Regions from separate parts of the Desulfosporosinus meridiei DSM 13257 genome, predicted to be linked through region 2. Evidence: riboswitches for the same ligand, from Rfam matches in the RefSeq annotation. Region 2 holds a riboswitch; each other region holds the start of a gene.
What was found. Region 2 has a riboswitch for cobalamin ahead of nrdD (anaerobic ribonucleoside-triphosphate reductase). Riboswitches for the same ligand answer to the same signal wherever they lie in the genome.
Positions count from the first base shown of each region.

Region 1: another riboswitch for cobalamin. It lies ahead of DESMER_RS02805 (DUF4430 domain-containing protein); the one in region 2 lies ahead of nrdD (anaerobic ribonucleoside-triphosphate reductase).
Region 3: another riboswitch for cobalamin. It lies ahead of DESMER_RS02845 (hypothetical protein); the one in region 2 lies ahead of nrdD (anaerobic ribonucleoside-triphosphate reductase).

Region 1 covers NC_018515.1:598,124-608,869, forward strand. Annotated here, with positions in the region: gene DESMER_RS02790 (AraC family transcriptional regulator) at 1-220, shown strand, start outside; gene DESMER_RS02795 (LysR family transcriptional regulator) at 554-1,477, shown strand; gene DESMER_RS02800 (5-methyltetrahydropteroyltriglutamate--homocysteine S-methyltransferase) at 1,583-2,722, shown strand; cobalamin riboswitch at 3,303-3,482, shown strand; cobalamin riboswitch at 3,676-3,854, shown strand; gene DESMER_RS02805 (DUF4430 domain-containing protein) at 4,047-4,853, shown strand; gene DESMER_RS02810 (hypothetical protein) at 4,913-5,716, shown strand; gene DESMER_RS02815 (outer membrane protein assembly factor BamB family protein) at 5,862-10,604, shown strand; gene DESMER_RS02820 (outer membrane protein assembly factor BamB family protein) at 10,616-10,746, shown strand, end outside.
Region 2 covers NC_018515.1:492,730-500,729, forward strand. Annotated here, with positions in the region: gene DESMER_RS02280 (helix-turn-helix transcriptional regulator) at 220-444, shown strand; gene DESMER_RS24885 (helix-turn-helix domain-containing protein) at 447-524, shown strand; gene DESMER_RS02285 (manganese catalase family protein) at 943-1,746, shown strand; gene tsaA (tRNA (N6-threonylcarbamoyladenosine(37)-N6)-methyltransferase TrmO) at 1,980-2,543, opposite strand; gene DESMER_RS02295 (CooT family nickel-binding protein) at 2,559-2,759, opposite strand; gene DESMER_RS02300 (Fur family transcriptional regulator) at 2,939-3,400, opposite strand; gene DESMER_RS02305 (metal ABC transporter substrate-binding protein) at 3,644-4,573, shown strand; gene DESMER_RS02310 (metal ABC transporter ATP-binding protein) at 4,570-5,385, shown strand; gene DESMER_RS02315 (metal ABC transporter permease) at 5,369-6,226, shown strand; cobalamin riboswitch at 6,342-6,527, shown strand; gene nrdD (anaerobic ribonucleoside-triphosphate reductase) at 6,643-6,801, shown strand; gene DESMER_RS02320 (anaerobic ribonucleoside-triphosphate reductase activating protein) at 6,839-7,522, shown strand.
Region 3 covers NC_018515.1:612,739-623,484, reverse strand. Annotated here, with positions in the region: gene DESMER_RS02865 (FecCD family ABC transporter permease) at 1-762, opposite strand, end outside; gene DESMER_RS02860 (iron ABC transporter substrate-binding protein) at 789-1,913, opposite strand; gene DESMER_RS02855 (hypothetical protein) at 2,096-2,278, opposite strand; gene DESMER_RS02850 (sugar phosphate isomerase/epimerase family protein) at 2,561-3,376, shown strand; gene DESMER_RS02845 (hypothetical protein) at 3,422-3,841, opposite strand; cobalamin riboswitch at 4,035-4,215, opposite strand; gene DESMER_RS02840 (ECF transporter S component) at 4,431-5,156, opposite strand; gene DESMER_RS02835 (DUF4430 domain-containing protein) at 5,231-6,067, opposite strand; gene DESMER_RS02830 (cell wall-binding repeat-containing protein) at 6,152-8,164, opposite strand; gene DESMER_RS02825 (cell wall-binding repeat-containing protein) at 8,245-10,746, opposite strand, start outside.

The sequences.
Region 1 (10,746 bases), 110 kb from region 2:
CGTATTTACCACTGATCCTGCTGATTTGGCCAACGATAAGCAAGCTTTTGCCGAGGTAATCCAAAGGACATTGAGATATGTTTTCGAAGAGTGGTTTGAAAAAAGTGACTATAGTTTTGATCAAACAAAGTATGCCTTTGAGTTCTATACAAATAGAAACGGGGGCATGGATTCCAATCAGGCTGTAGCCGATATTTATATCCCCATCAAGAAAAAATAAATTAGTTGCTTCGAGGCACAGATTCGTGTTGGCAAAGGATTGGTTGCCAGCCAAGCCTTCACCATCCGAAACCCGCTGGCGTATGCTGTAAGTAAAGGAATTAAAAAGGTGGGAATCAAAATCTACGACTTCAGCATGGAACCTACCCCCCTTGACATCTTGGCTGAGACTAATAAAGTTAAATAAGAGACTTTCTGAATTCATGCATACCTCTGCCATGGAAATCGGCAGGCCCTTGAAGGAACTAGGTCAAATTCGCCGACGTCGGCGAATTTGACCTGCTACGTGAAGGAGAAATGCAGAAATTTTTCATAACAAAGGCAGGATACAAAAATGACTCTCCAGCAATTAAAGTATATGATTGAAGTTGTTAACTGCGGCTCTATTAACGAGGCGGCAAAAAGGCTGTATATTACCCAGCCGAGTTTGTCCAGTGCCGTCAAAGAACTGGAAGCAGAAATCGGTGTTGAGCTTTTTATCCGTACTTCCAAAGGAATTACTTTATCCGTGGATGGTGCCGAGTTTCTTGGCTATGCCCGGCAGGTGGTGGAGCAGGCGGGACTGCTGGAACAGCGTTACTTGAATAAAAAACCTTCCCGTCAGCTTTGCTCCATCTCTACCCAGCATTATGCCTTTGCCGTCAATGCCTTTGTCAATCTCATCAAGAACAGCGGTGCGGATGAATATGAATTTACTCTGCGGGAAACCCGAACCCATGAAATAATTGAGGATGTCAAAAATCTGCGCAGCGAAATTGGAATCTTATATCGAAACTCCTTTAACCGCAAGGTTCTTGACAAGCTGCTGCGGGAAAACCGCCTGGATTTTCATCCCCTTTTCACAGCCCAACCCCATATTTTTATCAGCACCCAAAATCCCCTTGCCGGGAGAAAAGCCGTAACCTTGGCTGATCTGGAAGACTACCCCTGCTTGTCTTTTGAACAAGGGGAATTTAACTCCTTTTATTATTCGGAAGAGATTTTAAGTACAGTCTTTCATAAAAAAAGTATTCATGTCAGCGACCGGGCAACCTTGTTCAATCTTTTAATTGGCCTGAATGGCTATACCATATCTACCGGAATTGTCAGCGCAGATTTAAATGGCGACAATATTACAGCGGTGCCGCTCCAGGTTGATGAATCTATTCAAGTGGGCTGGATTGCTAACCATCAGATCCGGCTCAGCAATCAGGCCAGTGCCTATTTGCAGGAGTTAAGGTCTGTGCTTGAGGAATACGGGCTTCAGTTGCAGGAATAACTATAGATTCAAACTATAGATCACTATAAGTTTTAAGTGTTACCCTATAGGTCTTTCTCCATGCTAAACTGAAAACAACTTTTAGAATAGTAAGGAGAATGAAACATGAGTAGTACCTTTGCAAACACCACTAAGAAGACAAGGGCGCCTTTCCGTTTTGATATGGTGGGAAGTTTTCTGCGCCCCCAGGCCATCAAAGAGGCGAGAGAACAATTAGCAGCTGGAGCCATTACCGCTGAGGAGCTCACCCGAGTGGAAGATGAGGAAATCCGCAAGCTTGTGGCTAAGCAAAAAGAAATAGGCTTAAAGGCTGTGACAGACGGAGAATTCCGCCGCAGCTATTGGCATCTGGATTTCTTTTGGGGCTTTGACGGTGTGGAGCATGTGATGATGCAGCATGGTTATTTCTTTCACGGAGAAGAAACCCGAGCAGATTCGGCACGGATATCCGGGAAGATTCGTTTTTCCAACCATCCTTTTTTGGCTCATTACAGCTTTTTAAAGCAGCTCGCCGGGGATGAAGTCATTGCCCGCCAAACCATCCCCGCTCCCGCCCAGTTTTTTGCGGAACTTGTGCGGGGAGAAAATGAACAGGAAATAGGGAAATGTTATCCGGACCGGAATGAACTCTATAAGGATATTTCCACCGCCTATCGCCAGGCCATTCTGGCCTTTTATGAACTGGGCTGCCGGAATATCCAACTGGATGACTGCACCTGGGGCATGCTCTGTGATAAAACCTTCTGGTCAACCATGGTGGGGGAAGGGTATGATGTTCAGGAACTTCAAAATCTTTACCTCCGGCTGAATAATGAGGCCCTTAGGGATCTGCCGGCGGATCTGACAGTAACCACCCATGTCTGCCGCGGCAACTACCATTCCACCTGGGCGACTTCCGGCGGCTATGATCCCGTAGCTCCAACCCTGCTTGGCCTGGAACAGGTCTCCGCTTATTATCTGGAATATGATACGGAGCGGGCCGGCGATTTTGCCCCGCTAAAAGAAGTTTCCGGTGATAAGCAGGTGGTTCTGGGGCTGGTCTCCTCAAAAACCGGACAACTGGAGGATAAGGAGCAGATCATTGCCCGCATTCAGGAAGCGGCCCGGTATATTCCCGCCGACCGTCTGTGCTTAAGTCCCCAGTGCGGCTTTGCCTCCACTGAGGAAGGTAATATTCTGAGCGAAGAGGAGCAATGGGCGAAACTTATCTTGGTTAAGGAAATTGCCGAGGAAGTTTGGAAGTAAGAGGGGTAGAGTATACAGACATCAGTTGCAGCAACAAGGGCTGAAGCTTCGTACTATGTAATCTAAAAAGCCGTCACTGGGTGTGGCGGCTTTTTTAAAACGGTCAGAGGTACTAATCGTATAATTACATAGTTTCCTTCTATATAATAATGAAGCTGTTTCTAGCTGACCTGCCGCTTGCAATCCAAACCAGCGTCACTTATGGCACTGGTTTTATTTTCTGGAAGACGTAAGCAGATGATGATCTTGAGCTAGGAGACCTACTTAAGCCAACGATCCGATAACCTAGGGATGATAGGAGGTGTTTTGACCTTTGTTTTTGGGATTACTGTAGTACCTAAAAATGGTTAAGCTTTTTACGCTTCAATGTGGTAAAAAGCTTTTTTATTTCGGTTTTACTATCAATGGCTTCGGATTCCTGGGCAAGTTTGTTTGCCGCGGGCAGAAGCGGGTGCAGCTGCGTCAGGAATCGACAGTTTTATAACGACGGGATTCTCTCTATTTAGTCAAAATATTCTGTTGACTCAAGCTGTTAATTGGTATAATGTAGGTGATAATCAAGAGTCGAAAATTTAACTCAACTTAATATGTTGAATATGGTTGCTTAAAGCATCAAAATGGGAACACTGGTGAAAATCCAGGACAGCCCCGCTACTGTATGAATGACGAATCCCTTATAAGAATCCACTGGGTAAGCCCGGGAAGGCAAGGGAGGAGGATGATTTCGAGTCAGGAGACCTGCCATGTTCAAAAGTCACAACTCTTTCGGGGGAAGGTAAGTGTGGTAAATTAGAGTAATAGATGCGGACATCTTACTTTAGCGTGTCATGTTTGCGAAGGGCCGAAAGAATCGGCTCTTTTTTTGTGCTCAGAAAGTACGGTTTGCAGTGTCTTCTGGCGCTATAAGATTGAGGTGAGGCGAATAACAAATTAAGCAAGGGACAAGCTCTAAAAACTGAATAGCTGATTAGGGTTGCTGAAAAGCATTAATAAGGAATCCGGTGCGAAGCCGGAACAGCCCCGCTACTGTATGAAGGACGAATCCCTTATAAGAATCCACTGGGTAAGCCCGGGAAGGCAAGGGAGGAGGATGACTTCGAGTCAGGAGACCTGCCCTGATCAGGATCATAAGTCTTTCGGGGGGAAGCAAGTGGATCAACTTAGCTGTGGATGACAAGAACTAGGAGCAGGCTTTAGGCTACCTATTTTTATCGTCATCTTTACAGTGTGGTCACATTATCCCAGAACCGAAAACATCGGTTCTTTTTTATTGAGGCGGAAATTTCAGAGGGAAGAAAACAAATTAATTCGAAGGGGGATAGCCATGTTAAAAATCAAACAAAAGTTTCTTGGTTTAGCAATGACTTTAACCTTGGGCCTGACCTTCTTTGTCGCTCCGGCACCGGCTGAGGCAGCTATGGATACTCTAACCTTTGCCGATTCCGAGCATTTTAACATCTTAGGTGAGATCGATGACGAAGTCACGAACATCCAGGTCGTCGGCTTAGACGGCACTACCGGGATGACGGAAGAAATCGCCGATCCGGAAAACATTCAGTGGACCACCTCAGACTCTTCCGTGGTTAAGTTCCTGGACGGGACAACGGAAGTCGCCACCATCGACGACACAGATACCGTCAAAATCAAATTGCTGGACGAAGGCCGGGCCTATATCACGGTTCACTACGACGCCATGGAAATCAGCGCCTACGTGGTAGTGGAGTCGGACAGTGCCGCGACGCCCAGCATATCCGGTATTTCCGTTCAAGTGGATGCCCCCGGCACGGCAAATGACCTTTCTGTCACCAACCAAACCGTGTACCTTACGGACCTGGCTTGGCTGGCCGATCAATACAATACCCTGCAGAAAAATTGCTCGGCCCTGCACGCTTTAGCCATGGCTGGAAACACTCATTATTCCGACCCCGACTGGGCGGAAAATAACCTCACCCTTTTTAACGGCGGCGGCTATGTCTACGGCATCGGCTCCGACTTCGATTCCGGTGTGGAAGGCTGGCAGTACTATGTGGTACACTCCAACAGTTCAATGGATGTTCCCGATTATCCGGCCTCCCGTTATGAGCTGCAATCCGGCGATACCGTAGTCTGGGAGTATAAATGGCTGCATTAATTCACTGAGGCGGAAATTTCAGAGGGCAGAAAACAAATTAATTTAAAGGGGGAAAAAGTGTGTTTAAAACCAAACAAAAAATTCTCGGTTTAGTAATGAGTATGGCCCTGGGGCTGACCTTCTTTGTCGCTCCGGCGCCGGCTGCGGCGGCTACGGATATGCTGACCTTGGCCAATTCCGATCACTTTACCATTTTAGGCGAAGTGGACGACGAAGTATCCAATATCCAGGTTGTCGGTTTAGACGGCACCACCTGGATGACGGAAGAAATCGCCGATCCGGAAAACATCGAGTGGACCACCTCAGACTCTTCCGTGGTTAAGTTCCTCGACGGGACAACGGAGGTCGCCACTATTGACGACACGGATACCGTTAAAATCAAACTGCTGGACGAAGGCCGGGCCTATGTCACGGCTCACTATGACAGCATGGAAATCAGCGCCTACGTGGTAGTGGAAACAGACGGTTCTGCGACGCCCAGCATATCCGGCATTTCTGTTGTCGTAGATGCCCCGGGTACGGCAAATGACTTTACGGCTACCAATCAAACCGTGTACCTTGCCGACCTGAGCTGGCTCACGGATGACAGCAAAACCCTGCAGAAGAATTCCTCTGCTCTCCACGCTTTAGCCATGGCTGGAAACACTAACTATTCCGACCCTGACTGGGCGGAAAATAACCTCACCGTCTTCAGCGGCGGCAGCTATGTCTACGGCATCGGCAGCGACTTTGCCTCCGGCACGGACGGCTGGCAGTACCATGTGGTACACTCCAACAGCACAACGGACGTTCCCGCCTATGCCGCCTCTGTTTATGAGCTGACATCCGGTGATACCGTAGTTTGGGAATACAAAGGCTGGTAAGTTAAGCTCTTTTGCCCTCTGAAATTTTAATATAATTCTGCCGCTCAAGTCAGGAAGGGAATACCCCTTCCTGATTTAGGCGTTTAAAAAATTATCTATAAAAAGTAATTTTGGTTAAAATTACCAATTAACTGGGGGAGATAACATGAAGTTTGCCCACAAAGGGCTGAATTTGTTCTTAGTCCTTCTTTTAATAATCGGCTCCGTCTGCCTGCCGGCAGCCGCGGCCCCTTCCGGTTCGGAAGCAGGGGAGGCGGAGGCTTCTCTGACAAGTCAGAATGCCGGCCGAGTCTTAACAGTAGAGCCCAGCCGGGAAGCTTATCAAAGCGGGGAAACCCTTGTCCTGAAGGCCTATTTTGGTACAGCGGAAAACCCGGCCAACGGGGGGATTCAATGGTACTATGCTTTAGAATCCGGAGAGGAGCAGTCCTTAGAGGAGGACAGTGCCCAGCTCAGTTTTGTCGTCCCGGAAAATCCCGGAGAGAGTGAACTGGAGATCACCGTTTCCGCCCTCTGGGAAGGGGAGACCCAGCAGGCTGTTCTGCGAGTGTTGCCGGAGGAAGAAATCCCTGGGTTAAAGTCGGAGGCCCCCGAACTTATTCAGGAGAATACCGAGAACCAAGGAAATGAAGAAAACCCCGCCTTTCGGGAGCCCTTAACGCAAGAGACTCCCCAGGCTCAAGTGACTTTGGAGAGTCTTGGCGGACAAGAGCTTATCCTCTCTTCGCCGGACGAGCACAATCAGGTGCAGTTGGGCGGCACCTTGCCCTTGATAGTTCACGATCAGGCAGGCCATGAAGTAACCACCTCCTCGGCTCTGGTCTGGACCAGTCAGGTGCCGGAGATTGCTGCCGTGGGCAGCAGCGGGGCAGTCACCGGCAAGCTGGCCGGCATTGTCTATATCACCGCCGCTTTGCAAGAGAATCCGGAAGTCAGAGGCAGTCTGGCGGTTACAGTGGGAGACAGCCTCGACCCTGAGCCGGTGATTGTCGCCCGGATGCCCGCCAACAACCAGAACAACGTTTACCCGGGCTACAATCCCCGGGAAGTAAGCCTTACCTATAATCGGCCCATTGACGGCGAGGAAACGGTCGGAGCCTTTGCCCTTTATCTGAGCACCGGTTCCCTGATTAGCAGCTCCCTCCCTGTCGCCTGGGACCGGGATAATCCCAACAAACTGTCCGTCAATTTAAGTAAAACTCTTTGGAGTGAGGCCGAGCCCGGCTCTGTCACCCTGGCCTTCAACAAAACCTACCGGTTTGAGGCTGGGGCGGGAGCGGTTCCTATCGCCGGAAGCGGCAAGCAGTCCCCGGCTATTACGGGAACGGTTTCTTCTAATCCCAACGCCTGGTTTTTTAAAACAGGCAACCCCATCAGCCTTGCTCTTTCACCCAGCGGGTCCAATGCCAGGCCGGCTTCTCTGAAAGTCGGTCAGAAACTCACGCTGACGGCAACCATCAGCATTCCCAACCCTGTGCCCCCGGAAACGGAATTCCGCCTGGACTGGCAGTCGGAGAATCCTCAGGCTGTTCCTGCGGACGGGACTGAGCAGTATACTCCGTCAACCAACGCCCAAGGTCTGGTCAGCAAAATAACCGTCACCAAAGAGCTGACGGGTCAGGACCTGGGCAAGGTAAAGCTGACGGCCGCCCTCCGGGGAATGCCTGCTGTCTCCAAGGACTGGTATGTGGAAGTCCAGGCCAAGTATGATCAAAAGCTGGCCCCTCTTTGGACCTATTCTGTGCCAACGCCTTATCAGGGTTATGGCAAGCCGGCAGTGACAGCGGACGGTTCCAGCTATACTGTTTTAACTAACATCTATGACGTTAGTCAGGATGGTGATGGTAAGACCACTCAATACCTTCTGGCCCTTGACCCCGAGGGAAAGCCTAAAGAGGGCTTCACCTCCCCTACTCTCACCCAAATGTTCCCGGCTGTGATAGCCGAACAGGAGGGGCAGGAGTATGTGCTGGCTGTCCGGGAGAAAAGCCTCCTGGCTCTCGACCCGGACACCGGCTCCGTAGTCCGCCAGGTGGACCTGCCCTCCCCGATTATGGGTATGCCGGGCCTGGGGCCCCAGGGGCAGGTCTATCTAAGCTGCCGGAACAATGCCCTCTACAGCCTGGATTTGTCCGGCGGCCAGTGGACCTGGAGCTTTCCCGTGGTAGAGCCCATTGTCAATACGACCAATGGCATGCTCTATTCTTATTCCGCTCCTACGATAGATTTGGACAATCAGGTTTATCTGGTCCATGGCGATACCCTTTCCGTGCTAAAGGGCTTGAGCGGCGAGCTCCTTTGGGAATACAAAGCCCCTGCGGCCGCTTCTTTCAAGACTCAGGTTTCCGTAGACGAAGGGGGTCGGGTCTACCTGACGGACAGTGCCGATCAGATCTACTGCCTCAGTCCCCCGGACGGGGACTGGCCTGTCGGTTTAGTCTGGCGGAACAGCTCCTGCCATGATGTAATGGTCTTCCCTCCCCTGATCCTCCCCGATGGCCTGCTGGTCTCCAGTGACGGCAGACTGGCGGAGCTGGAGCTGGACACGGGAGAGCTTAAAGCCAAAAGCTACGCCATTGATTATTCCCTCTATGTTCTTTATCCCCAGACTGGACCTGATCCTCAGCTGGGAGCGGATGGGCTGATCTACACTACTAAAGGAATCTATGATTCCGACGGAACAGTGGTAGCCTATTATGCCGAGGCTAACCCGGCCTTTCCTACCTATGGTTACAGTATGTTTAAGTTGTCGGAAGACGGTACCTTGTACAGAGCCGTCGCGGACGCGTCGACTTACTATGCTCTGGAGAGGGCACGGCTTTACGATGTAACGGGAGCCGTTCCTGTTCGGCTGGTGAGCGGTCAGTCCCAGCTGACCCTCTATTCCGGGGAGACCGGGCGGATACAGACCCAGGTCCTGGACGGGGAAGGGGTCAGTCTCCCCGGTGTGACTCTGGAGTGGTCCAGTGCCGATTCCCAGGTAGCCTCGGTGAGCAGCGACGGGTTGATCACCGCCGCCCAGCGGGGAGCGGATCAGGAGCCAGTCACTACCGCTATAACGGTTAAGGTCAAGGACAGCACGGACCCTGCCCTCAGCCAGACCATTGAGGTCACGGTGCTCCCCCAAGCTGTTCCCGCAAGTATGGTTTTTGTCTTTGACGAAAATGTCTACACCGGCCGGACAGTGAGCGATTATGAGCCGGTGGGGGAAACCTTGTCCGAAGTCCAGGGGGAGGCCTTCCGGCCCATCCGGGTCTTTGTGGCGGACCAAAGCGGCTTCTTTGTGCCCAAGGAATTAATTAATTGGGAGCTGATCAAGGACGGGGATGAAACGGGAAACGTGGCCATGCTCAATTACCAGGGTGGCAGCGGCGATATGAATATCCGCTACAACGCCAACCTGACGGGCACGGCCCTGGGCACCCTTACCCTGAAAGCCAGTCTGATCAGCAATCCGGAGATTTACTGTAGGGTGAAGCTGGAGGTTCTGCCCGCCCCCTATGAGATTCTCTGGCAGATTCCCATCGGCGGCTCCTACGGCAAAAAAGTGGCTCAGTTGGCGGCGGGTCGTAACGGGGAGATCTTTTCCGTCAGCCAGAACCAGCTCCAGGCCGTGCGTCAGAGTGACGGAGCGCTTTTATGGACGGCCGATCCCGGCAGTTATTATGGAATCACCCTCAGTGCTCCTCAAGTGGACGAAGAGGGCAACGTCTTTCTTTATGCCTCCAATACCACGGCGGTTGTGGCTGTGGAGGGAACGAGCGGCCAGACTCTGTGGGGCTTCACGGCCCCGGGCAGCGACCCGGTGACCCGGCTGGTTTTGACCGAAGACAGGGTTCTGGCCCTCGCCCAAAGCGGACGGATCTATGAGCTGGACAAAGGGAAAGGCAGCCTGCTCCGGAGTCAGCCCTTTGCCGCCGGCGGGGAGGTCAGCGGCCTGGCTGCTGTCGGAGATAAGGTCTTCTACAGCCTGGGAGCGGAGGTTTACGAGATCGGTGACAATGGGGAAGGGCGTACGCTCTACAGTCAGAGCGGGTCGGTTCTGAAGCTGGAAGGCAGCTCACCTCAGGGAGCTTTAATCCTGCAGGAGCAGAAAGGCAGCCAGGTCAGTCTGCTTTCTCTGGACCCCGCTCAGGAAGACCCTCTGGAATGGACTTATCCCCTGGCTGAAGCGGTGACGGTCACCATCGCTGAAGATGGGATGATCTACGCCGTGTCCGCTCCTGCCGACAGGGAAGAGAAGCACCTCTACTTCCTCCGGTCCGACGGGACCCCTCAGGCCGACGGGGTGTTTCAGGCTGAGGACTGGGGGGACGGGGATCAGGGGCTCTACACCCCTGTTGCCGGCGGCGATGGCCGGCTGTACATTCCCCTGGTCGGCCTCTATGTCTTTAACCAGGATCTGAGCTGTGAAAAAGGGGATATCCTGACTCCTCTCTGGAAGGCGGAGATCAAGGATGAGTTTTCTGAGTGTATTCCCCGTTCCATGGCTGTCAGCGGCGAGGGCGTGGTCTATCTTTCCATGGGCGAAATGGGTTTGCTGGCCCTCCGGGGTACGGACCTTGCCGGCGGCGAGGGCCTGGAGCTGAAGGTCAGCCATGAGGCCCTGAAACCGGGCAGGCTGCAGGAGCTGAAGATTAAACTGATTAATCACGAAGGGGAGGCCTGCTCCCTGCGCCTGACCGTTACCCTCCTGGAAGGGGCGGAAGGGGAGCAGGTGCTCAGCTATTCCTCCCTTACGGATAGCCTGGACTCAGGGGCGGTTAAGGAATACCCGGGCAGCGTGAGGATTCCGGGGAGCGGGAGCTTCCGGATTAAAATTCAGGCAGCGGTGCCGGATCAGCCGGAAGCCCGGCAAACGATCCTGCTGCCGGTTCAGGCTCAGTGAGGAGGAGAAGCATGGTGATACAAATGAAAAAAATTCGGGCGGTTCTGGCCTGGTTTATGGTTCTTACCCTCCTGTGGAGCGTCCTGCCCGCCTCTGCCCTGGCGGCAGAGGGGGATATAAGCCCCGACTGGCTCCGCTCCTA
Region 2 (8,000 bases):
TAGAAGCCTCCCAAAACATGATTAGCATCTGTTGGCATTATGGTTAACAAAGGTGGGCAGGAATATACACCTCGACAGAAATCCCTTCTCTATACTTGGTCTTCACCGGGAACGGTGGGGGCTTTTTTTAAAAGATAGGACCTTTTTCCTATTTTTGATCTGTATAGAGGATAAAGACTAAGCATTGCAGAAAAAGCCAATATAAGAGCGTGTGAGAAGGTGAATTATTATTTGATCATAATTAATGAAACCGTCTGTAGGCGGATAGTCCACTACAGAAATAAATGTAATTTAACCAGAGAAGATTTAGCCTCTAATGTTGGGGTCAACTTGAAACACCTTATCAGCATAGAGGCTGGATCAAGGATTCCTCGTATAAGTGAGCTTGTACAATTGGCTGCAGGACTAGGTGTCTCAATTAATGACCTAGTTAATAACGAATAGATATCCTAGATAAACTCTGTACCTACCTTAATGTGGGAGTAGAGGAGCTGTTGGAGCATAAAAAAGACGCCGGTAATTAGTAATTAGCCGGCGCTTTGTATAGTAAATTTATCGATACCATCTAAAAGGATAAAATGTATAGAAATACGTGGAAGGGTAATAACGTGGTCGATCTCTCGAAGCAATAATTGATGGATCATAGGAAAGTAAGTCAAGTAGCATATGAACAGCTCCCCTTTTATGATATAACATAATATGGAATTTTTAGAATGTTGTGCAGGAACCCTTTTAAGATATACGAAAGGAGAGCTCATTTGCTCTCCTTTTTGGTTATCTGTATATTTAGTTCAATGACAGACCTCTCGATTAATATTTTTCAAACAAGTATATTATCGTTGAATATGTTACATCCTAACAATGGGTTAAAAGTCTTGGAATGCGCACCACAAGCCACTTTGCGCAACTATTGATAAACATATTACAAAGGAGGTTTTATAGGTGTTTAAACATGTCAAAGATATGGAATATACCGTACATGTGGATAAACCGGATCCTCGGTTTGCCGTATTATTACTTGAACAATTTGGTGGCGGCAATGGTGAACTAAAAGCAGCCATGCAGTATTTTTCCCAGAGTTTAGGGTGTAATGATCCAAAGATACGAGATTTGCTCCAAGACATTGCTGCAGAAGAATTAAGCCATCTAGAGATGGTGGGTGAGTGCCTGGCGATGCTGATTGGCCCCGTCGACAATATTCCTAAAGACTTTTCGGCAAATCATATGGCCTTACTTGGAGGCGGCCCCCTTCTGGTAAACTCTGCCGGAGTACCTTGGACGGCAAACTTTGTAAATTCCACCGGGGATCTCTATACAGATCTTTCTTCCAATGCCGGAGCGGAACTCAGAGCTAAGTTAGTTTATGAGCGTCTTCTTCAGCAAACCGATGATGCCGGTGTGAAAGATATGATTCGATTCCTATTAAGTCGTGAGGAATCCCATAATTTTTCCTTCATGCAAGCCCTGGAGACCATAAAAGGAACTGGAGTAAATAAAGACTTCCGGGATTCCGATTTCTCAAAGAAATACATGAATATGTCAACAGGTCAAGGGGACAGCAGAGGGCCTTGGAACCAAGGTAATGAGTTTTCTTATGAAGAAAACCCTAATGAGAAATATGGTGGACCTGCTCAGTATGGTAAAGACCCTCAACAAGCGGGAGCTAGGGAAGTTCAGCCTGGGTATAATGACAATACGCGGAATAACCCACAATACTCTCAACCACAGCCTAATCCAAAACATTAAATATGTCCCCAAATAGACTTTTGATAGTCAAAGAGGCTAAATGTGCAATAAAATGCCATTTAGCCTCTCGCTTTTCTGCTGGTTCGCTTCCTATTAATTTAATCTGGACTAAGGTTATGCTTTAATAAACTCGTTTTACTAACAGTCAACATGGAATGTTGAGATAAAAAAATTCAATGCCCCTAGACTGAGGATTAGTTTAATAAGTGCGACATTTAATAAGTTTGATGAACCTAGTCGTTATGACTATGGGGGTTTTTTGTATGACTAAGGGGTTCCTGTTCATGATGATGGTCATGATTGTGGCTATGGCTATGGGCAAGGCCCAGAGCATGAGCCATAGTATGTTTTCTATCAGGAAGAGCATCAAGCCAACCATTATTAGCATCCTCTTTGCTGTCTAAGAAGCCGATATAAGGCTTGATATCAAGCACGGGAGTTCCGTCATAGGCATCAATTCCGGAAATTATTAGCTCGTTGCCGTGTATTTCTTTTAGCTTAACAATACTTAAACCCAAAGGGTTGGGCCTTTTCGCAGAACGGCTGGCAAAAAGTCCAATTTCAATTTCTGGGGCCCAAGGGGGTCGGGTAAGCATTTCGATGGGTGGAGTTACTTCATTAAAGTGATAGAGCACATAGATATAGTTAAAGGTTTGTAAGGTCTCAAGAGCGCGAGTATAGTCTGGATTTAATGTAATCCAGAAATCACCGGGAGCATTGGGTATAGGCTGTTGAGGAGCATTTAGTGCGAAATATGGTGTGTGAATTGTACCAATGGATTGGAATGTAACGGTCATATTCGACTCTCCTCTCTATAGTGGATTATCGATTTTCTCTAAAACAATCCGGTGGTTAAGCAGGGTCATATCTTTTATTTTGGCTTGAATAAATTTTTGCATTCCAAAGATGTCGATAAGCTTTAAGCCGTTTTCGTAAGGTTCAATGACATCGACTGACTCCATGAACATCACTTCAGTTTCGCCTTCTTTAAGATAGGCATTAGCTTCACACATTATCGTTACTCCTTTATTTTTAAAGTATTAAATAAACAATCAAGGGTTTAGCTTACTCTAAATTAATTAGTTTGTCTCTGAAACTTAAGCTAATCTATCTATTCGACACCCAAAAATTATATCCTGCAAAAAACTGCCCAATGGCTCAATCTAAAAACAATTCAATTTATTATACGGCCTCATGTGTCAGAAGAGAGGGTGTGGTTATATTTTTTACAATCATGACAATAGCCGTAAATCTCTAGTTTATGTCCGGTAATATCAAAATCTATCTTATTCTTCAAGGTTTTCATTAGTTCTCCTATGGGACAGTCATCAATAGAAATTAATTTGTGGCAGCCCACGCATAAAAGATGATGTTTATGCTCATTGTGATTGAGTTCATAGAGAGCTTTACCATCATCTGCTCGGTTGGATTTAATAATTAAGTTCTTTGAGGCAAAGGTATCAAGGGTCCTGTAGACTGTTGATAGATCAATGGAGGCTGTCTTATCCCGTAAAGTTATAAATAGTTGTTCTGCAGTCAAAGGAAATTCGGATTCTTCCAGGAGTTCAAGGATAGCATTTCTATGGCGTGTGCTTTTAATACCCTCCCGATTAAGTAATTCCTTATATTTTGAGTTTTCGTCCAACAAGATCATTCCTTATTCTTCAATTGCTTTATTATGTTCATTTTAATCCTTTTTAATATTTTAGCAATATTTACTCGATTAATTGTTTGGCGGGGGTTCATATTGAGATATTCGCCGATAAATTGGTTTATTACTGCCATTCACCGCGATTAAGAAGTAAAATAATGGTTTACAATTATAGATAATAGAGTATAATTTATTTTAAGAAATGCAAATGCAAGGCAGTTGCAAGTAGTGGAAGGGGTATTTTTTATGTGTGTGAAGAAGCCGATGTTTCTATGGATGGTCTTGTTAAGTATGCTGGTTTTAGTGTTAAGTGGGTGTGGGTCAAATAACGAAGCTAAGCCTACTGTCAGTCAAACCACAGATACTAAGAACGAAAAAGCTATAACCATAGCTGCGTCATTCTACCCAATGTATGTATTTACGTTAAATGTGGCTAAGGATATCCCTAATGTAAATGTAGTAAGTTTAACAAAACCTACCACGGGATGCTTGCATGATTATGCCATAACCCCTGACGATATGAGAAATTTAGAAGGTGCCCAAATCTTAGTCATCAATGGAGCAGGAATGGAGTCCTTTATGGATAAAATAACAAGTCAACTTCCGGATCTGAAAATCATTGAAGCTAGCGAGGGGATTTCCTTAATCGAAGGTGAAGGGGATGAAGGGGCGAATCCCCATGTTTGGCTAAGTGTTACGGATGCCATAACCCAGGTTCAAACTATCGGGAATCAATTAGCCGCCCTGGATTCTAGTAATGCTGCAAAATATCAGGAAAATACTAAAGCTTATGTCGGGAAGCTTGAAGCATTAAGAACTAAAATGCATCAAGCACTGGATGGAGTAAAGCAACGAAATATTGTTACCTTTCACGAGGCCTTCCCTTATTTTGCCAAAGAGTTCAACTTGAAGACTGTTGGAGTAATTGAACGAGAGCCGGGTTCGGCGCCGAGTGCCAAAGAATTGAGTGAAACCATTGAGCAAATTAAGGGTTTAGAAATAAAGGCCTTATTTGCTGAACCGCAATATGATCCTAAAGCCGCCGAAGCTATTGCCAATGAGACCGGTGCTAAAGTTTATACTCTTGATCCCATCGTAACCGGGCCAATGGAAGCCGATGCTTATATTAATCTTATGGAAACAAATCTTATTACATTACAAGAGGCGCTGAAATGAAACATCCAATCTGTGTGAATTCCGATTGCAAAATTTGCGAATCAAGTTTATGCTGTACAAAAATAAATAATTTCGGGGTTAAGCGCAGCGGAATAGAAATACTGAAGAACGTAAATCTCCACATTCATTGTGGAGATTTAACCGCTGTCATAGGTCCTAATGGTGCAGGGAAAAGTACTCTCTTGAAAGCTATCTTAGGAGAAATTTCTCATACGGGAGAACTTCAATTTCTTGATGCCAACAACGGAACCACAAAGCCCTCTATGGGCTATGTTCCCCAAAAGCTGGATTTAGATTCTACGTCCCCCACCAGCGTGCTTGATTTGTTTGCCGCTGCCCATACGAATCTCCCTATCTGGTTTACTTATCCTAAAAAGATTCGTGAACGTGTCAGAGAAAGCTTAGCTCTAACTCATGGAGAGCACCTTATCAACAAACGTCTGGGAGAGCTATCAGGCGGCGAGCTGCAAAGAGTCTTATTAGCCCTGGCCCTTGATCCTGTTCCTCATCTCTTGCTGCTGGATGAACCAGTGTCTGGGATTGATCAAAAGGGCTTAGAATTATTCTATCAAACTGTTTCGACACTAAGAAAGAATTATGATTTATCCATCATTCTAGTGTCCCATGATCTGAATTTGGTAGCCGAATATGCGAATCGTGTGGCCTTCGTCAATAATAGGACCATAGAATGCTGTGGGACTCCCCAGGAAGTCTTTACTAATGAAAAAGTAATTCAAACCTTTGGTTTAGATTGGTCAAATCGTTTCCAAAGGGTGGAGAAGGATTGGGTGGCTAATGCACTTCTGGTATAGCTTAGTAGATTTATTACTTCCTTTTGACTGGATGCAGTATGGATTCATGAAGAATGCCCTGCTGGGTGTTTTATTGGTAACTCCCATCTTTGGCTTATTGGGAACTATGATCGTTAACAATAAGATGGCCTTTTTCTCAGATTCCTTGGGGCATTCTGCCTTAACAGGGATTGCCATTGGGGTGATCCTGGGCAATGCCTTTCCTCTCTTGAATATAAAACCTATTTGGTCAATGATGGTCTTTTCAGTGCTGATAACTGTTGCTATCCTTGTGGTTAAAGAAGCCAATACAGCTTCTACCGACACCATTATCGGAGTTTTTTCATCTTCGGCTGTTGCCCTGGGCCTAGTGATCCTTACTCGTAATGGGGGGTTCAATAAATATTCAGGCTATCTGATCGGGGATTTCTTGAGTATCAGCCCCGCGGATTTATTGCTGCTTGGAATCGTTTTTGTACTGGTTATCTTATTGTGGGTTCTTATATTTAATAAGCTTCTCCTAGCGAGTATGAATCCATCCTTAGCCCGCAGCAGGGGAATTAAGGTTAAACAGTACGAGTACTTATTTGCTGTTATGATGGCGGTTATCGTAACTATTTCTATCCAGTGGGTAGGAATTCTGATTATAAGCTCCCTCCTAGTTATTCCGGCGGCCTCATCCAGAAATATTGCTAAAAATATTAGACAGTATCATATCTATTCCGTGCTGATTGCCCTTGTTTCCGGACTCTCTGGGTTAATCCTATCTTACTTCTGGGGAACAGCTACGGGAGCGACCATCGTTCTGATTACATCAGGATTTTTTGCTCTTACCTTTGGTTTGAAATTAAGGCTGGGTTAGACCTCTGCCATTGTCGAAGGCACCAATAGATAATGAAAATGATCACTTGGCTCAGGCAGGCTTCTCCAAATTATTATTGACACATTGGGCTGATGTACTATAACATAATAGTAATTGAATAATGGAAGATAAAGGTGCTAGTACTGTAAGTACAGCTTAAAAGGGAAGCAGGTTAAAATCCTGCACGGTCCCGCCACTGTAATGGGAAGATGTTTCACACGAGGCCACTGGGTTTATTTCGGGAAGGCGTGAAGCATTGATGATCCAAAGTCAGAAGACCTGCCTTTGTTGACGAACCAATAACTCTACGAGCGATAGGGGGGTTCCAGTAGTAAATGTGTATTTGGGAATATACGCAGCCTCTTGCCGCTCAGCGGCAAGAGGCTTTTTAGATTTACTGGGGGAGGGTTAAAAAGATGATTGAGCAAATTATTAAAAGAGATGGCAGACACGGTTACATCAGCAGGGATCATTTTAATTGTCCTGAATGTGGGGCTAAAGCTGAAGTTTGGTCGATAGTGACAGGATATCTTAGCGGCAAAAAACTACAATTTGGGCAAGAAGGAAGAATATAACCTGAGGAAAAAATTCGTAAATTGCGGAGGCGGTTTGATGAAGATTGCAGGATTTATGAAGACATCATTTGTTGACTTTCCCGGCAAGATAGCATCTGTAGTTTTTACCCAGGGTTGTAATCTAAGCTGTAGTTATTGCCACAATGCCGATCTTATAGAAGCTAAGGAGGATTTCAGGGGTATCTTTCCTGAAGAGATTTTTCAGTGGCTTTCCAGAAGAAAAGGGCTGATTGATGGAGTGGTTATTAGCGGAGGCGAGCCGACTCTGCAAAGTAATCTTAAGGTTTTTATCGAAGAATTAAAGGCCATGAAGCTCCTTGTAAAGCTAGATACCAACGGAACAAATCCGGATATTTTGAGAACTTTGATTAGCGAGGAGTTGCTGGACTTTATTGCCATGGACTTGAAGGCTCCTCTTAACAAATATGAAGCAATTACAGGGGTGAGTGGGTTGGAGCTATGGCCAATTCGAGAAAGTGTGGAAATTATTAAAAATAGCGGGCTTGCGCATGAGTTTAGAACCACATTTTGCCCTAATCTTGATGCTGATGATATACCCTGTATTATCTTGGATTTTGAGATCACTTCAAATTATATAGTTCAGAACTGTAAGGACACTGGTTTTCAAAAAGCAACTAAGAAAAAACAAGATTTAAGAAATTTGATTATGTACAATAACAAGAGCTTTGCCTTAGCCCTGCGAGGTTTTGGAGTTAGCTGAAAGTTGAAGGACTGTTCAAAGCTATACCGTATGTTTCATCTGCGTCGATAATCCCCTTGCTATGAAAGAAGGTTAGCTTAAAGGATTTTCCTGTTTATCCCTGCCTATCCTTTGAACATGGAGAATATAGTTCTTTCCATTTTTTCGAGTGTTCAATTTAATGAAGGAAATAGAAATGGCCTGTATAGTCTTATGCTATAACAGGCCATAGTTTTGAGTTGCCTTATCTCCTTTTCTGCAGGCTATGGAAAAGAATATCAGCCCCAACAAAATTGTGACGGTCAGATCACAAAATCATTGAGGCTGAAGTAGATATATATTCCAGAAGGATCTAACTTTCCTTGGCGAGTATGAGTTATCATTGTCGCACGTAAGATGCAGGAAGGTTTTGAAAGCTTCGTGGAAAGCTCGCAAAAGAATAAAATAACCTCCGAACAGCCAAAGGCAGGAGGTTATAAATATATTACAATATCTAACC
Region 3 (10,746 bases), 120 kb from region 2:
CTTGGCAGTCTCTGCCCCACTGTCCAAGGCATTGTAATTCCAGCGGTTAAAGAGGAAAAAGATTAAGGATCCGCAGACCACACAGGTCATAATCCCTAACTCTCCCCAGGCGGCCCGCCCGATATCCCCGAAGGTCCAAAAAACCACCGCGGCCACATTGACATCATTAGTAAAATACTGCAGGAGCATGGTGGCCGCCGAAAAAAGAGATCCCAGGGCAACTCCGGCCAAGACCATTGATTCTGGTGACACTCCCTTATATTGAGCCAAAAACAGAATAATCAATGTCGTGAGCATTGCTGCTATAAAGGCAGAAATCGTGACAATATAGGGGTTATTTATGAGCAGGGCTCCACCGCCGGTACTTGGAGTACTGCCTGCTCCCAGACCTATGATGGCCAGAGCCGCCCCAAAGGCTGCGCCTTGTGCAATGCCCAGAGTACTGGGAGATGCTAAGGGATTTCTGAGGATTGTTTGCATCACAGAACCAGCAGTTGCCAAACCTATGCCGGCGACCATGGCTGACAGCACACGAGGCAGGCGGATTGACCAGATAATAATTTGAGACTGCCCCTCTGTTTGACCGAGTAAGGTTAATAAGACTTGCCAGGGGGAGAGCTCTGCTGAGCCGGCGCTGATGGCATAGAGAGCGAGGACTCCTGTCATAGCCGCCAGACTCAAGAAGATTAATTTTTTCTTCCAAGTATAGTTCAAATAATGGTTTGTAGTCCCGCTATCCAGTACACTTTCATTATGAACCAACTCTAATCACCTCTAAGTTACTCTAATCACTTTCCCAGTTCCAGCTTTTTAAATCCGCCTAAATCTTTGGCCATTTCTGCATACAGGGGCTTGCCCAGCAGGAACTGATAAATTTCATCACTTTTCTTAATCGGATCGATGTCTTTAAACTGTTCCGGAAAGATTACTTTTCCTGCGTAATAGGCGTCGGCAAATGCCGTGTCGATATTAGGGTTATAGTTGTTAAAGGGAATCAAATTATATACCCGGTCATTTTTCATGGCCTGCAAGGACTGGTAGAAAGCAGGGTTTTTCTGATAGTCTTCTGTAACCAGGGCATACCCCCCGGCATCAAGAAACAGAAAATCCGGATTCCAGCTGATGAGTTTTTCCTTATCGATCATAACGGTTCCGTTTTTGCCTGTTTCATCAGCAACATTTTTTGCCCCAATGTACTTAAATGGCGGGTATTGTGCTTGAGTGCTTTCAATCCCACGTGCTCCTTTCATGCTCACAGCACCTACATAAACTTTTGCTCTGTCCCCTTCGGCAAGACCTTTCGTCCGTTCTCCCAAATCATTTTCATTTTGTTTAAGATAAGCAACCACCTCTTGGGCCCGCTTCTCCCGGCCTATGATCGAACCGATTAAATTAAGAGAACGATATAGATTATCACCAAAGGTCGCTAAGTCCCCATAGCTTAAAGCGACTACGGGAATACCTGTTTTGGCTTGCAATTGATCAGCCTTTTCTTTATCGACAAGAGTACAGACAAAAATCACGTCCGGCTTGACACTAACCAAACTTTCCTCGTTGGGTGCAGTATCCGGTCCTCCCTGACCAATACTGGGCAGCTTCTTTAAGTCAGGATAAGCCATCATGTAGGATCTTCCCGGGTTTGATTTCTTCTCAACCTCTTCGATCCCAACCATCATGGCTGCTCCTTCGATATAAGTCACTAACCGTAATGCCCCCGGCCCGATGGCCACGACCCTTTGCGCCGGAACCGAAAACTCAACTTCCCTGCCGACTAGATCCGTAATCTTTTGTTTTTGAACCTGGGCTGTTGTGGGAACTGTGCCCCCTTCCTGCTTACTTTCAGTTCCTCCACATCCCGTTAAAAGTAATAAGGACATCATTAGAAGCAAGAATTGTACCGTCAGTTTTCTCATTAAATGCATCCTCTCCTTTAGTTTCATAAAAAATAAGACCACGAAGCTGACTTCCTAGGGAAGCCAGACCTCCATGGTCTTATTTTAAAAATATTTTGTTTATTGTTTCTACATTAAGCCAAAAATTCCTTTTCATTTTTTGACAAATAAATAATTTTCTTATGAAAATGTCTAAGAACATCTCAGGTAAGTGCTTTGCTTTGTCTGGATAATTCTTCGAGCTCGTCATCAATATCTATAAGCTTAATAAGCCACTGAGAGCGCTGTTCCCTTTCTGATATAAGTTTCCCTAAGATTTCCTCTCGGGCATTCTGTAGTACTTTCCGCCGCTTTTCTATCTCCAGAAGCTTATCTAAGTGACTCATTTATCGCCCTCCTAATGTAATAAAATACTCTTACTGCAAAAAAATAAGACCATAAAGGTGACTTCCTTTGAAGTCAGACCTCCATGGTCATATATTCACAATATTATTAGTTCTATAGAAATCAAGAAATTCCTGCCTTCTCAACAAAGTTGCAAGGATTCCTTAACCTGTTTAGAGAATATTGAAATCTATAACCTATGAAGCACAAGTGGAGATTATTTTCTATACGGGGTCTGGTGACTTGAGTAGTTGAGAGTTACTTTTTTAAAGGGGGGCACTTAGATGACAACTTCCTATCCTCTGGGTATTTTTTCCTGGTTCGGTTACGTACTTCCTTTTCCGGAACGACTTAGATTAATTAAGGAAGCCGGATTTGAGGCTACCTCTATCTGGTGGGAGGATGAGGACATCCCCTGGCCGATGAAGAAGGAGAGCATGCCTGAGTTGGTCAAAGATATGGGGCTTATCTTAGAAAACCTGCATGTACCTTATAATGAATCCAGCGAAATGTGGTCAGAGAACAAATCCCTGCGCTCGGGATTTATCCAAAGACATATCCGCTGGCTGGAGGATTGCGCAGACTACGAAATTCCCATGCTGGTAATGCATTTGACGGAGGGCCAGATCACGCCAAAGCCCAACGATTTTGGTGCCGAAAGCATGTTTGAACTCGTAAGGGTTGCTGAGAACCTGGGGGTGACCATCGCTATCGAAAACACCCGCCGCAATGATAATGTCCCCTATTTGCTTTCTAAAATTCCATCCGGCTCTTTGGGCTTTTGTTTTGATAGCTCTCATTACTTTCTAACGGATAAACCGGACTTCCATCTTCTTAAGAATTTTGGCCGACGACTTGTCACAACTCATCTGTCGGATAATGACGGTCTGGAGGATCGGCATTGGCTGCCTGAAGAGGGTATTATTGATTGGGCCCAAGTAGCCCGGCACTTTCCAACCGCTTATCGGGGATGCTTAACTTTGGAGGCCTATCCGACGGCGGAGGAGCGGGAAAGCCCACCCCAGTTATTTCTTAAAAAAGCTCTGCAAAGATTAAAAACTCTCCACAGTTTATTAGAGCGGGAAAGCTTGCCTAAATAGAGTTGCAGCTACTGATGATTTGATCAGGAAGTAATTGCTTGGCTCCTAAGGTCGCAGCTTTTTCCGGAAATGAACTTTTTCGTGCTTTTGTCTGAGTTGTCTGACCCAATTCCCTTTGTCTTCGTACATTTCTCCCCCCAAAGTCTTAATCATGCGTGTCCCATTCACCGTCTGGGCTTCCGGCACCCCGTAGAAAGAATTGGTTAACTGAGTAAGTATCGTAACCACTCGATTCTTCCTCACGATAAGCACGACTTGGTAACCTTCTCTGGTAGGGTCTGGCGCCAGATAATATTTGATGGATCTTTTCATTTTATTTAATATACAAGCTACCTCATTAGCTTCCTCAAAGGAGACCTCTCGCGCAGTTTGTAGCCACTCCTCCATAAAGCGATTCACCATGAGGGGGTCTAATCCCAGTCTAGAGACAGCTCCTTCTAAGCTATGCACTGTGGCCGTAATCATAGATAATCCTCCTCCCATCGGTATGAATGTCCCCTACTAGAGGTCAAGAAATTTGCGCTTAGAGTAACTTGAAAACCATAAAAAAGCAAAATCCCTCTACAGCTACCTGTAAAGGGATATGGTTACTCCACTAGCCGGATAATGTCACTGATTTTCCGGCGTAAACGGCACCTCCCCTATCTTCCGTAGGTTCCTGTGTAATCTGTAACGAGCAGGTCTCCTGGCTTAAGTTCATTGCAGCCCTATGTCTTCCCGGTTGCCCAGTGACATTGTATAAGGCCGCTCACTACTACAGTGGCGGGACCGCGTCAGCTTAACTGACTTCCCTGTCAATACTTTCTTTATAAAAGTACACTCGTTACATATTTAGTTTTTCGAGAGTATTTGACGAATAGACAAATTTAAGTTTCTAATCCAGAAGTCATCATCGTGTTCTGGGAATGTTTTGGAAATACTGTCCGAATCACGGATTAAATTTTTTCAATATTCCTACATTTCTACGTAGATTCTAAAATTCCTGCTCCCGAAAAAAATCTTGCAAATTTTTTTGTCAGTGGATTGAGTAAGTTCGTTGTTGATTCTTGATTATTCATTGTTCATTATTCATCAAGCCAAACTTGATCTTAATTCGTTCCAGCTTTTTGATCCAAGGCTTCGCCAAGATCACCAGAAAGATCAGGGTCGAAAGAGCGTGGGTAAAGTCAAACCAAAAGCTGGAGATATAGGCTGCTATGATAGCCTGATAGGTAATGGGCTTGATAAAACCGACGATATACCATATATTCATGACCCAGCCAAAGCCAAAGCCAGTGGCAAAACCAAAGACTGCTAAACTCAACCTGCTTTTCAGCCAGCCGGCATTTCTCAGCATACCGGCCACTAAGCCGATCATACCCCAGCAAAACATCTGCCAGGGCGTCCAGGGCCCTTGCCCGAAAAACAAATTGGAGGTAATAGCTGCTACGGCACCGGTTAAAAACCCGGCTTCCGGACCAAAGGTCAGGGCGGTAATGATCACAACAGCTGAGGTAGGTTTAAAATGAGGAATGGGAGCGAAAGCTACCCGGCCCAAAGCCGCAATCCCTGCCATCACAGCAATAACCACCAACTCCCTGGCTTCCGGTCTGCGTCTCTCAAAGCTTAGAAAAAAGGGAGCCATAGCCAAGATGATCAGGATCACGCTTAATAAGCCATAGTTCTTATCCCCCTGCAACGTCGAAAGAATTAAGGCGCAGGGTACTGTAAACATTATGGCCCAGCGGAGTATGTGGATGATTCGACTGCCCTTGTTCTTAGGCTCGACCTGGTTTAACATTGTTTCACATCCTGTCTTTTGCCAGCACCAGACTCTTCCTTCTCCAAGGGAGAGTCTGGTTCCGTTGCTCCGTTTTACTCTCCCAGCCAAGTTTGGCCTAAGTCTTTGCCTAAATCACAGGTATAGTTCCACTCAATTATATCCCCCGGTTTGAGCTTATATTCTCCGCAGCCATAATTAGGATATACTTTGTTGACACAATACATCCAGCCGCTCAGGGGCCCTCCGTCAAACTCATACAAATTATTGATTCCTTGGATATAGGGGGTTCCTTTCGACCCTTCATACTCCATGTGAATCTTATGTTGGCGTACTACCTGCTTCAAAACATCAAATACTACTTCCCCTTCTTTGAACTCCACCACAGTGGGGGCCAGAATAATCCCATCAGCAGGCACAACCTCCTGATATTTTTTATCCTGATGAAGTCCCTTATCAACGGCAGTTTGGCAATTAATTGAGAAGGTTACTATGTTTTTGGGGTTGGGATTGAGGTTAGGATCGGGACTAGGAGGGATAGGATTCACGTTTAAATCAGGGGCCGCCGGAGCAGGAGCCGGAACAGCAGCTAATCCATTTGTACCTGAACTTGAGCCGTTGGGGCTGGTTGAGCTGATAGCTATTGTTGGCTTACTTTCCTGATTAGTTGTGTCGGGCTGCGGTGGCTGACTCTGGGAAGGGCTGGCCCCCTGTGAATTCTGAGCATTCTCAGGAACTTGGCTGCTAGGTTCTTGTTGATCTGCGTTTTCCTCGCTAGGTTTAAGTTCACCTGTCTCTCGGCCTGAATCTGCAACCCCTGCAGTGTTCGCCCCTGCCGGCAGATCCCCAGTGGGTGTCTTAGCTCCACATCCGGTTAATAAAAGAGACATGAGTATAACCAGGATAAGTACAACTGACTTAGGTTTTCTCACATTTACTCCCTCCTTTTGTACGATAAAGCTAATTCCTGCGAAGGACATTGTCTTCGGGCTCGCTTACCAAATTTGCTAAAGCTATCATGGTGTGCCGCTTGGCAGTATCTGTTTCAAAGTCTGCAGGGTATTATCTGATACAACGGCTGCACCGCCTAAAACATAGGTCTCCTTGATGAGATTGTCAGCACTTCGAAGAAGCTGTTCCTGCCCATCTGTCAGACCATCCTCGCCGGAGGATGCACCTGCAGTCAGCAGAATCCAGGCATTAGACTGACCGGCTACAGCTGCCCCGGCCAAGGCATCGGCAAAACCCCCTCCGGTAGCCACAAAGAGTTTTGTGGGGTTAGGCTGAAGCTGACTGAGCACGGCTGCATTTGTATCGTAAAGAGTCTGACCGCTGTAGCGCTTGGGAGCAGGCAGGATCTGCTCTAATTCCTGAGGGAGTACAGCCCTGCCGCCAATCAGCAGGGTTTGCTTAATTCCCAATTCTGCAATAGCTTGCTCAGTGGGTTTGGGGAGTTGGGCTGAGTTATCGGCATAAAGAATGGGTACGCCGTTATAAGCAGCCCAGGCGGAGATGGAGAGGGCATCGGGGAAGCTGTGGACATAATCCCCGCTGACAATCACAGCCTGACCTGAACTTCCCAGGAGTTTGGCAATTTCATAGGCAGTAGCGTAGTGATCTTGGCCGGACACTCTCTGAACTTCGATTCCTGCTTGACTTAAAGCCCCGGACACTTGTTGACTGATGGCCCCCTCTCCCCCCATGATCAGGACTTTCTTGGCTCCCAAGGCTTGGATTTGATTAAAGACTAGCTTAGGCAGTTGATCCGAAGGAGTTAACATGAGGGGGGCCTGGTACTTCTTAGCTAAAGGCACTGCGGGCAGAGCATCCGCCGAGACGTCCCCCCGGGCCAGGATAACGGTTTCTGCTCCTTGGGGAAAGTTCTGTTTAGCAATTTCCACAGCTGTAGCGTAGCAGTCTGCTCCGGCAATGCGCAGGATTCCTGAAACTGAGGGCGAAGAGTCCGACTCTTCGGCAGGCAGGGTCAAGGAAGGGGTTTGCTTTTCAGGATGATAGTTATAGAGGCTGGATTTATTGTCTTGAAATCTTACATAGGCTGCTAAAGCAATCAAGGCTTGTTCGGAAGCCATATTGTTGGTGCTGCCCTCGAGAATATGCTTAAAGCCTCCATCCTCTGCCCGAAATTTCAGCAAATCCTTTAACAGGGTGTTGGAATTCTTAATAAAGCGAGAGTCTGTATTGATGTCGATCCCCATGGCACAAAGAGCGATAATCGTCTGGCAGACACTTTCACTGTTCTTAGCGCCCCAGGATTTAAAGCCTCCGTCTGCTTCCTGAACTTGAGCCAAATAAGCGACGGCCCTGTCCACCACAGCTTTCACTTCAGGCTGCCCTGCCCGATAATAGGGGGCCAGGGCCTGGATGACCATGGCGGTTATATCTACATCCCCCTTGCCCGTTCCATCCAAAGAATATCCGCCATCGGCCAATTGCTTGCTCAAAATAATGCTTAAGAGTTTTTCCCTCGTCCACTTGGCGTTCTCAGGCAGATCATACCCACCGCTGTCCAGGGCGATTAAGGCAAAGATCGGCCCGTTGATACCCTGAGCTTCAATATCAGTAAAGTTGTAGATTTCAGCGATCAAGTCCTGACCGCCATAGTCCCGCGGATTCCCCTGAGCTGCCCCGACGGCCAAGCTGATTCTGGCCAAATCTGTCACCTTGCGCAGAGTAGAACTCCAGTTTTGCTGCAGGTATTTTTCGTTTTCGGCCAGATAAAGATCAAGACCATCTAACCGTTCCAGTCTGGCCAAACCGATTGTCGGCCAATTATAGACAGTGGGTTCGACAATTTCCTGCTCAGCTGCTTTTTCAAAAGTAGCTTTCAGAAAACTTCTTTCCCATTTTTCCAAATCCTTAATTACCGAATCTACGTGGGAACGATTCGCTATTCCTTGATTGCCCGAAGTCTGAGCTTGGGCTTCTGCGATGAGGCCGTTAAGCAACACACTCCAGAGGAGCAGGCAAACCAAAAAAGCTCCCAGTCCTTGTTTTATTGTCTTGTTCATTTTTATATCTCCTTTACCTAGTTATGGACCCGGAGCCAGCCCTGCTAAAAAGACTGACTCCAAGGCTTGATTGAACTATTTTAGGGCGAGGGAGTGAGAGCAGAGCGCAGGCTGCTCTCCTGATCCCCTCTGATAATTCCTTCTCCGCCAAAAATAATTATTTCCGGCTGCTCAGCTTGATGCTTCAGCAGGAAGTCCGAGGTGACGCCGGGTATTCCCGTGTCTACTAAGAGAATAGGAGAAAGGGTTCGGGCAGCCAGATTGCCTGCTGCCAGGGCATCCGCAAAGTTTAACCCGGTAGCTACATAGACTTTGCTGGAATTAAGCTCTAATCCTTCAGCAATCTTAGTGGCTGTCTCATAGATATCCCTTCCGCCATAGCGCACAGCCTCTGGCAATTGCTGAACAATTTCTTCCGGTACAACAAAGCTGCCTCCCACAACCAGAGTCCTGGTTACTTTCTGTTCCGTCAGTGCCTGCTGAGTAGCAGCCGGCAGAGCGGTTCGTTCGGTAAAGAGAATGGGGATACCATGATAACCGGCATAACTGGAAACCGCCAGGGCATCGGCATAGCTGGCGGGCCCGCCGTTAGCGATCACAGCCTGGCCTGTGGTTCCCAGAGCTTGGGCAATCAGAGCGGCTGTCTCGTAGAGATCCTTCCCGCCATAGCGAGCTACGTTTTCTGCTCCATAAAGCTGATTAAGCCGGTCTTGGATTCCTTGAGAAATTACGCTGGTGCCTCCAATTAAGATCACTTTTTTCGGCTTTAGCTTCTGGAGCTGTTCAAAGGTGGCAGGAGTTAGCTCCGTAGCCTCGGTGAGTAAAATCGGGGCCTGGTTTTTATAGGCTAAAGGTACCGCTGCCAGGACATCCGAATAGGCGAAAGCATTGGCCAGCAGCACCTGATCCGCTCCGGCTTTCCAACCGTAAGCAGCTGCCAGATTGGCGGTATCAAAGCGCTCTTGTCCGGCAATCCGCCGCGGAGCAGGAGCCGTGTCCGCCATGACTGCATAGGTGGAAAAATGATAGATGGTCAAGGAAAGGGTCTTAGCAAGGGGATCGTATACACCGCCCTGTTTGGCCCAATCCCCCTTAGCTGAATTCCACCAGTAAATGGCCAGCTGACGGGTGGATACTCCTTCAGGCAAATCTTCAGAGCTGATGGGGAAGGTTAAGGTCACCGGTGCAGCAAACTCAACGCCTTCCTGACCCTGACCCACCAGACCAAATTGACGCTGGTATTTGATAGGATCAAGCACCAGCGCTCCCAGCTCAGCCCGGGGAGGAACTGTCACCTGTCCTACCTCCACGGAAAACTGAACGGGACTACTTTGCTGCCGGAGAGCACCCGGGGGTATGGTCAGCTGCACCCCATCCTTAGCTTTTAAAATTGTCGGCTCAGTATTCTCCGGATTGACTGCCGGTGTGTCTTCAGGCAGCCTGGCCCCTGCCAGTTGTTCGGGAGTAACCTTTTCCAGAGCAGCCAGAGCCTTTTGGTTATAGTCCGTATAGTCTGTAACCGGGATAACTTCTTCAATAGGAACCGCAACCTCCGGCCCCTTCACCGTCACCGAGGCTTTTTCTGTGCGGGCCACAAGGGGAAAGTTATACCCCTTATAAGAAGAACCGGGATCGACTTTGTCGGCATAAACTGTGAAGCTGCCTGCTTTATTCATCGTAATCTCTGCCTTGCCGTTGCCATCCGTAGTATAGGTCTGAGATCCCACGTGAACCGTTGCTCCGCTTACGGCCTTCCGGGTGCTGGAATTCCCCCCGTCAACGCCCTCGTTGCTTTTGGCGGTAACTTCCACCTCCAGGGTGTCTCCGGTGTTTAAGGAGGTCGAGCTTAGATCGAGATAGCCGAAGGAACTCTTAGTATCCCCATAGAACCATTCCACCGTATCCCCATCGTCAATCTCCCAGACTCCGACCCCTTGATTAATCAAACGATCATTGACCCGAACCAGCCAGCCGCAGGTAGGGTGCTGGCCTCGAAAATCGAATTCCTCTTCTCCTGCCATGCGGGCTACATAATTGTCGTTGGAAGTAACCTTATTGTCTCGGATATTTTTCTTATTCCAAGCTACTATGGTAGCCATTAAGACCGTGGGATAGCTAAACGAGTATTTTTTTCCATCGGGATCAGTGATTTCGTACTTCCCGCTTGTCTTATTCTTGTAATCTTCGGGCTTAAAGCTGATACTACTGTCAAACACGGTTCCCCGGTAGCCTTCAATCCGCATCCTAACCTGACAGGTGTCCACATCTTCTACCGGCGGCGTCACTGGCCCATCTTTGGAAACCACGACCACCAGCGGAACCGGGCGAATCAGATTGCCGTCCGTCTGCGCCGTAATTTCATAGGTGCCTTCTTTATCGGCCCGGAAGCTGACCTGCCCATTCCCATCCGTATATTGAGAGCCTTGGGTGCTGCCGGCAAAGCTGATCTTCTGATCCTCAGCGGTCAGATACCGACCGTTTGTGTATTTCTCCAAAGTCACACTGATCTCTGTGCCTACTTTTACCGAATCCTCTCCCTCCAGGCTGAGCCGGGTAAGGGTTGGGTCCCAAAGCTGGCCGCT